DNA from 2 places in the Candidatus Clostridium stratigraminis genome. Region 1 is predicted to be linked to the other one. Evidence: predicted binding sites of a transcription regulator. Region 1 holds the regulator's gene; the other holds the start of a gene.
The links. The regulator Rex, encoded in region 1, represses fermentation and respiration genes when NADH is low (regulators of the CRP and FNR family bind a similar motif). The targets are predictions, from matches to a motif close to ATTGTTAANNNNTTAACAAT.
Positions count from the first base shown of each region.

Region 2: the regulator Rex is predicted to act here: its motif matches at 2,565-2,584, upstream of kdd (L-erythro-3,5-diaminohexanoate dehydrogenase).

Region 1 covers NZ_JBJHZZ010000002.1:270,033-274,428, reverse strand. Annotated here, with positions in the region: gene ACJDUG_RS05530 (acyl-CoA dehydrogenase) at 1-683, opposite strand, end outside; gene ACJDUG_RS05525 (short-chain-enoyl-CoA hydratase) at 781-1,563, opposite strand; gene ACJDUG_RS05520 (redox-sensing transcriptional repressor Rex) at 1,733-2,374, opposite strand; gene ACJDUG_RS05515 (ABC-F family ATP-binding cassette domain-containing protein) at 2,558-4,396, shown strand, end outside.
Region 2 covers NZ_JBJHZZ010000015.1:32,989-37,384, forward strand. Annotated here, with positions in the region: gene kamA (lysine 2,3-aminomutase) at 186-1,463, opposite strand; gene kdd (L-erythro-3,5-diaminohexanoate dehydrogenase) at 1,490-2,524, opposite strand; gene ACJDUG_RS15240 (3-oxoacid CoA-transferase subunit B) at 2,661-3,308, opposite strand; gene atoD (acetate CoA-transferase subunit alpha) at 3,554-4,204, opposite strand; gene kce (3-keto-5-aminohexanoate cleavage enzyme) at 4,204-4,396, opposite strand, start outside.

The DNA.
Region 1 (4,396 bases):
TCTTGCCCAACTAGATTTTCTTTTGGTACGATACAATCTTCAAAAATAAGTTCAGTAGTTGAAGAAGCTCTTATTCCAAGTTTATTTTCTCTTTTCCCTATTGAAAAACCTTTATAGCCTTTTTCAATTATAAAGGCTGATATTCCCTTTACCCCTTTGCTTTTATCTGTCATTGCAAAAATCACAAAAGTATCTGCAGCTCCTCCATTTGTTATGAAAATCTTAGAACCATTTATTACATAATGATCTCCTTCCAGGATAGCTGTAGTTTGCTGACCTGCAGCGTCTGTACCAGCATTTGGCTCAGTAAGCCCAAAGGCACCTAGCTTCTCCCCTTTAGCAAGAGGTATTAAATATTTCTCCTTTTGCATAGCATTTCCAAACTGATGAATTAAGCCTGCACAAAGGGAAGTATGAGCTGAAAGTATAACCCCTGTTGATCCGCAAACCTTGGATAATTCTTCTACAGCAATTATATAAGAAAGATTGTCTCCGCCAGCTCCGCCGTATTCTACTGGAAAAGGTATTCCCATCATATTAAACCTTGCCATCTTTTTTACATTTTCAATTGGGAACCTTTCGGTTTCATCTATTTCGGCAGCAATTGGTTTAACTTCATTTTCTGCAAATTCCTTAACCATTTGTCTGACAAATTCCTGCTCTCTTGTAAATGTAAAATCCATAAATTTCCCCCCACTTTATACAATTCTATGCTTTAAGACGAGTTATAAAAATTTCCTTTAAAAAATTAATACTCAACTTCATTTTTCCTGTAGATTATTAGCTATTAGAAAACTTCTTGCTTCTATTTTCTAAAAATGCTTCCATTCCTTCTTTTTGGTCATTTGTTGAAAAACACTCACTAAAAACCTCTGCCTCATACATTATTGCTGTATCTATGTCCACCTGCATGCCCCTGTTGATTGCTGACTTGCATAGTTTTACAGCTATTGGCGCATTTGCAGCTATTGAAATTGCAAGATTTTTTGCCTCTTCCATAAGCCTTTCTGGCTCTATGAGCTTGTTAACAAGACCTATTCTATAAGCCTCATTTGAATCTATGACCCTTCCTGTGTACAATAATTCCTTGGCTGTTCCCATCCCAACCAGTCTAGATAATCTCTGGGTTCCGCCAAAGCCTGGTGTTATACCTAGTCCCACTTCCGGCTGACCAAATTTTGCCTTTGTAGAAGCAATTCTTATATCACAAGCCATAGCAAGTTCACAGCCACCTCCTAAGGTGAAACCGTTTAACGCTGCTATAACAGGCTTTTCCATGTTCTCTATCTTCCTAAAAATCTTATTGCCGAGCATACTGAACTTTCTTCCTTGTATTACATTTAAGTCCTTCATCTCCATAATATCTGCTCCAGCAACAAAAGCTTTTTCTCCAGCTCCTGTTATTAATACTACATAAATGTCCTCATCCTTAAGTATCTCGTCTATAGTTTGATCTAGCTCAAAAAGCGTTTCTGAATTTAATGCATTTAATGCCTTAGGTCTATTAATAGTCACAATAGCAATATGATTTTCCTTTTCAAAAATAATATTATTCACCCATATCCCCCCGTATTTTAAATATAAACTTCACTATGTTAAAATATTAACAAAAGTGTATAAAAATAATTGAAGCATCAGCTCCAATTATTATTATACACTTTTTATTTTTATCTTTCAATTAAATGTGTATATTATTTTTAATATTTGTAAGAGTTCAATTTTTCTGATAAGTTTACTCTTCGTTTCTATCCTTTAATAAATAAGAAAGAGTAAGCAAGCTTTCACTTAAATGTACATTTTCAACTACAACATCCTCAGGAATTTCTAAATCAGTAGGTGCAAAATTCCAAATAGCTTTAACTCCATTTTTAACTAAGGCATCACAAACCTTTTGTGCACTATTTTTGGGAACACATATTATTCCAATATCAACTTTATTTTTGTGCAAGAATTCTGGCAGATTATCAACATCTTTAATTTCAACATCTCTTATACTTAGTCCAACCATCTTAGGGTTTGCATCAAATATACCAAGTAGAGAAAAACCTAACCTATCAAATCTAGTATAATTTGCAATGGCCTGACCTATATTACCAGCACCGATAATTATTGTGTTGTAATCTTTTGTAAGCCCTAAAATTGAACGTATTTCATTGCTTAAATCTTTTACATTATAACCATAACCCTGCTGACCAAAATCACCAAAGCAATTTAAGTCTTGCCTAATTTGAGAAGCAGTAAAGCCTATTTTTTCACTAAGCTCTTTTGATGAAATTCTATCAATATCATTTTCTAATAATTCTTGTAAATATCTATGATATTTAGGAAGCCTTTTTATAACAGCCATTGATATATTATTTTTCTTTTTATCCATTGCTTTCCTCACATCCATTAAGTTATTTTTAATATATACCTTATAGTATTACCTAATTTTTTTTTACTGTCAATATTTTTGTTAATAAGTAATAAAAGAATAGTAAAGCTTATGCCTCTTTTAAATATCTCTATAACATAGTACAATATACACTAATGGATGAAAAAATTTGGAGTGATAAAAGTGATAGTTTTAAGTTGTAAGGAAATAAATAAGAGCTATGGTATTGAAGTTATATTAAATTCAATTACTTTTAATATAAACGAAGGTGAGAAAGTTGGTTTAATAGGTGCTAATGGTGCTGGAAAATCAACACTTTTCAAAATTCTAACAGGTCAGCTGGAACAAGATAAAGGTGATTTATTTATTGAAAAAAATAAGAGGATTGGCTACTTATCTCAGCACTTAGCCTTAGAAAGTACTAATTCTATTTATGATGAGCTTTTAACAGTATTTAATGAACTTATTGAAATGGAAAATAGAATAAAGGAATTAACTGAAAAATTAAATGAACCCTATGACAGCTCAAGGAAGGATTATCATGAAAAAATTATTCATGAATACTCCTCCTTAACAGATCTTTATAATAACAGAGGCGGTTTTACCTATCAGGCAGATATTAATAGGGTTTTAAAAGGCCTCGGTTTTAATGAAGAGGATTTTAATAAAAATATCAATATCTTAAGCGGCGGTCAAAAAACAATGGTTGCACTTTCTAAACTGTTATTAACTAACCCAGATATTCTTTTGCTAGATGAACCTACAAATCATCTTGATTTAGATGCCATTGAATGGCTTGAAGAATATTTAAAGAATTATAAAGGTACAGTTATTTTAATTTCCCATGATAGGTTTTTCTTAGATTCTATTACTAATAAGACTATTGAACTAATTAACGGACGTGTAAACAGCTATAATGGAAATTATACTGCTTTTGTAGAACTTAAAAAGAAAAATTATGAAGTTCAGCTTAAGGCCTATAATATTCAGCAAGCTGAAATTAAAAGACAGGAAGAAATAATTGAACGCTACCGTTCCTTTAATAGAGAGAAAAGTATTAAGGCTGCTGAAAGCAGAGAAAAGGCACTTGATAAGATTGTAAGAATCGAGGCACCTGATAAGGATAAAAAAGCTGCTAAAATTTCCTTTGAAACCCAAATAAAATCTGGTAATGATGTTCTGCATATTGAAAATTTAAGTAAAGCCTTTGGTGAAAAGCTTTTGTTTAAAAACTTGGATTTGGATATTAAAAGAGGAGAAAGAACAGCATTAATCGGAGAAAATGGGAGAGGAAAAACCACCTTATTTAGAATTATTATGGATAACCTTGAAAAAGATGCAGGTGTTAAGGTTCTCGGCAAAAATGTTTTTATTGGCTACTATGATCAGGAGCAGTCTAATTTGCATTCAGAGAAAAGTGTTATAGATGAAGTTTGGGATGATTTCCCTAATATGACTACTACAGAGCTTAGAAATGCTTTGGCAGCATTTTTATTCACAGGTGATGATGTATTTAAGAACATTGATACACTTAGCGGTGGGGAAAAATGTAGAATAAATCTATTAAAACTAATGCTTTCTAAATCTAATTTCTTACTTTTAGACGAACCTACAAATCATTTGGATATACCATCTAGAGAAGCTTTAGAGGAATCCATTCTAAATTATGATGGTACAGTGCTGGTTATTTCACATGACAGATATTTTTTAAATAAGGTAATTAATAAAATTTATGAACTTAAAGAAGATGGAGTTAAAGAATATCTAGGTAATTATAGCTACTATATAGAAAAAAAGAAAAATCCTTTAAGATTTGAAGAAGAAATAGCAGCCCAGGGAAAAACTAAAACTCAAATTCAAGAAGAAAGAAAGAAAAAAAGAGAAATAGAAAAGCAGGAAAAAGAAAAACTTTTAAAAGTTAAAAATATCGAAGCGGAAATCAGCAGTAATGAAAAAAAGCTAGCAGAATTACAAAACCTGCTATGTCTTAAGGAAACTTATTCAAATCCTGAGAAAAGTGAA
Region 2 (4,396 bases), on a different contig from region 1:
AACTATATGAGGCGGAATACACTGAAGAAACTGAAATTGCTGAAGGGATTTAATCCTTACCCTATTAATTCAGTGATTTCAGTATCCTTCAGTTTGTATTTTTTCTTAAGCATTTTAGTAGTTTAGTCTGAACAGTTATTCCTACGAGTGCTTCTACCACTTAAGAGAGTTCCACGTCTAAATATTTAAACAGTTACAATGTCCTGTTCATGAAGATGTTTTGTTCTCTTCTTTCGCTCTAAGCCTTCTGGTTCAAGTGCCATTTGCTGATTATTTAATAGTCCTGCAACTCCTACCTTAGTAACCTTAGTTTCTCCTCTGCATACCTCACAGTTGCAGCCTGGAGTATAATCTGAAGGCTCTTCATAGGTAGTAATAACTCCTTCAAAGTTTCTTAAAATAACCTTATCATAGCCTTGAGAAATTATATAATTTGGCATTACAGGAATCTTTCCTCCACCACCAGGTGCATCTACTACAAAGGTTGGAATGCAGAAGCCTGAGGTATGTCCTCTTAAGCCTTCGATGATTTCTATTCCCTTAGCTACTGGTGTTCTAAAGTGAGTTAAGCCTAAGGATAAATCGCATTGATAGATATAATATGGTCTAACTCTTATTTTAACTAGCTCATTTACTAGTTTTTTCATAACATGCATGCAGTCATTAACTCCTCGTAAAAGTACAGATTGATTTCCAAGAGGAATACCTGCATTAGATAAAAGCTCGCAAGCTCTCTTAGCATCTTCTGTTATTTCATTTGGATGGTTAAAGTGTGTATTTAGCCAAATTGGATGATATTTCTTAAGCATGTTAACTAAGTCTTCAGTTATTCTTTGAGGCATAACTACTGGAGTTCTTGAACCAAGTCGTACTATTTCCACATGAGGTATTGCTCTTAATTTTGAAATAATATATTCAAGCTTTTCATCTGAAAGTAGTAATGGGTCTCCTCCTGATATTAATACATCTCTAATAACTGGAGTTTTTGCAATATAATCAATGGCATTATCAACTTGTGTCATTGGAAGTGAACTATCATGATGGCCTGCAAATCTTCTTCTAGTACAGTGTCTGCAGTACATGGAGCACTGATCTGTAACTAAGAGTAATGCTCTATCTGGATATCTATGAGTAAGTCCAGGTACTGGTGAATCTGCGTCTTCATGAAGTGGGTCAACCAAATCAGCCTCTGATCTATAGGTTTCAAATGCTGTAGGTATTGCTTGTTTTCTTATTGGGTCATTTGGATCATTTACATCAATAAGTGATAAATAGTAAGGTGTTATGGCCATTCTAAAGCTTTCTAGACATTTCTTAATACCTTCTTCCTCTTCTACTGTTAAAGGAAGATATTTTTTAAGGTCTTCAAGAGTTTCAATTCTATTTCTAACCTGCCATTTCCAGTCATTCCACTGCTCGTCAGAAGCTTCTTTAAAGAGTTCGAACCTTCTATTCACTTTCATTTTATTTCCCCCATACCCCTTATTTATTAAATATATAACTTTTCAAATATTTTTCTTAAGGTTTCACTTTCTCTAAGTTCTGCTAATGTAATTTCTGCATGATCCTTTGTATAGCCGTTTCCAATTATCATATTGACATCCTTGCCTACTCCTTCAGCTCCAAGTGCTGCCTTTGTAAAGCTAGTTGCCATAGAGAAGAAGTAAACTGTTCCATCATCCTTTACTGGAAGAATGCAGGACATTTCAGTGTTTGGTATATTTACGCAGCTTATTGAGATATCAACTTCTTTTCCCTTATTAGCTTCAAGTGTCTTATTTAATACATCAACTGGTTTTTGAGCATCTCCAATTATAACCTCATGACAAAGTCCCCACTCCATTAAGTCTTTAGCCTGTGATTCTTTTCTAACTAAGCCTATAACTTTTCCTGTAGGTCCAACTCTCTTCATCGCTTCGTAGCAGCAAAGCATACCTGATTTTCCATGTGCACCTAGCACTAAAACACTTTGCCCTGGTCTAACTAATTTTGCTGCCTGTGCTGGTGCTCCTGCTACGTCTAGTGCAGCTAGTGCAAGGTTTTCAGTCATATCATTTGGAAGCTTTGCATAAATTCCACTTTCAAATAATATAGCCTTAGCTTTAACTTCAACTCTGTCAATATCCTGCTTAATATCAATGATTTCTTCTATTTTTAATGGAGTTAAGGATAAGGAAACTAAGGAAGCTATTTTATCTCCAACCTTTAAGTCTCTGTCCTTTAAATCTTCTCCTATTTGAGCTATTGTTCCTATAAGCATTCCACCTGAACCTGTTACAGGATTTTGCATCTTTCCTCTTTGACCTACTATCTCTAGTATCTTAGCTTTGATTTTTTCTGAATCTCCATTAGCTTCCTGTTCTAATTGAGTAAAGCTAGCTGAATCGATATTAAGAGCTTGAACATCTATAAGCATTTCATTGCTGTAGATTTCCATATCGTTGTTAATCCTTAGTGCTGCTTGTGGCAATACTCCTTGTGGCTCCATAACTCTGTGTGTTCCAAATTTACATCCCTTTTTCATGAATAAAAACCCCCGTTAATTTAAAATTTTTAATTTTTTATTTGATATTTATTTATTAATGTTATTTATAAATCATGTTTCTTAAGCCTTCATTCCTCATTTAGAAAAGATCATAAATGTGAATTCAGTAAAGCAGCTAAACATTCATAATTTTTACTTCCTCAGGAATAATTAATGCTGCTTCCGTAAGTGATTTAACTTCATCTATAGTTGTATCTTTATGAATTTCTCTTAGGACTAGACCTTCCTTTGTTACTTCAATAACACATAATTCAGTAACAATTAAGTCCACCTCAGCCTTTGCTGTAAGAGGAAGTCTGCATTTTTTAAGTATTTTGGGTTCCCCTTTTCCTGTGTGCTGCATAGCAACTATTACTCTTTTAGCTCCTGTAACTAAATCCATGGCACCACCCATGCCTGGAACCATCTTCCCCGGAATTATCCAGTTAGCAAGGTTACCTTCCTCATCCACTTCTAATGCTCCAAGAACAGTAGCATCTACATGACCTCCCCTTATAAGCGCAAAGGAGGTTGCACTGTCAAAGAATGCACCATGAGGAAGAATTGTTACATATTGTCCTCCTGCATTTGTAATATCCATATCTTCATCACCAACTGCAGCGGCAGGTCCCATTCCTACCATGCCGTTTTCTGATTGAAAAGTGATATGCATGCCTTCTGGAATATAATTTGCAACTAGAGTTGGAAGGCCAATTCCTAGGTTAACAAGCTGTCCATCCTTAAGCTCCTGTGCAACCCTTTTTGCAATTACTTCCTTCGCCATTTTACTATCTACCAAATTGTTCACCTCCTATTTTTTAAATCCTAAGGGACGGTCCCTAATGATTCTATGCAAATCTTAAGGGGCGATTCCCTGTGAAATCATAAGGAACCGTCCCTAGTGATTCCTTCAAGGGTAAATTTAAACCTAGTTATTTAAATATGTAAATATTCAAATATATAAATAGATAAAAATATAAATATTTAAATATTTACTGCATTTATGCGGGTTCATGGTAAATTCTAAAACTAAATTCCTTCTATAATGTAGTCTATAAGCACCCCTGGAGTTATAACATAATCGGGATTAAGTTCCCCCACCTTTACTAACTTTTCTGTTTCAACTACTACCTTGTCTGCTGCCATGGCTATTAATGGATTGAAGTTTCTAGTTGTTCCCTTGTAGAAGGTATTACCAAATTCATCAACTATAGTTCCTCTGATAATTGAAAGATCAGCTCTTAATGGAAGCTCGATTAAATATTCTTTTCCTTCAATAGTTACCTTTTGCTTGCCTTCCTCAACAATTGTTCCAATACCTGTAGGCGTTAATACTCCACCTAAGCCTGATCCGCCTGCCCTGATTCTTTCAATTAAGGTTCCTTGTGGTACAAGCTCCACTTCCATAAGACCTTCATTCATAAGTCTTCCTGTTTCAGAATTTGTACCAATATGGGAAGCAATTACTTTTTTAACCTGTCTATTTACAACAAGCCTTCCAATACCCTTATCTACAAAGCTAGTGTCATTTGCAATTATAATAAGGTCTTTAATATTTGCTTCAATAAGCTTATCAATTATTTTATGGGGAGTACCACAGCCTAAAAAGCCTCCTATCATAACTGTCATTCCATCTTTAAAAAGAGGTATTAAATCTTCTGGTTTTACTAACTTATTCATTACTTCATCCCCAATCCCAAAATCTCTCTTGCCTCTTTTGGAGTGGCTACTTCTCTTCCAAGTTCCTTTGCTAGTCTTACTACCTTTTCAACTAATTCCCCATTAGATTTAGCAGGCATTCCTTTGGAAATGTAAACGTTGTCCTCAAATCCAACTCTAACATGGCCCCCAGAAATTATTGAAAGTGCAGCC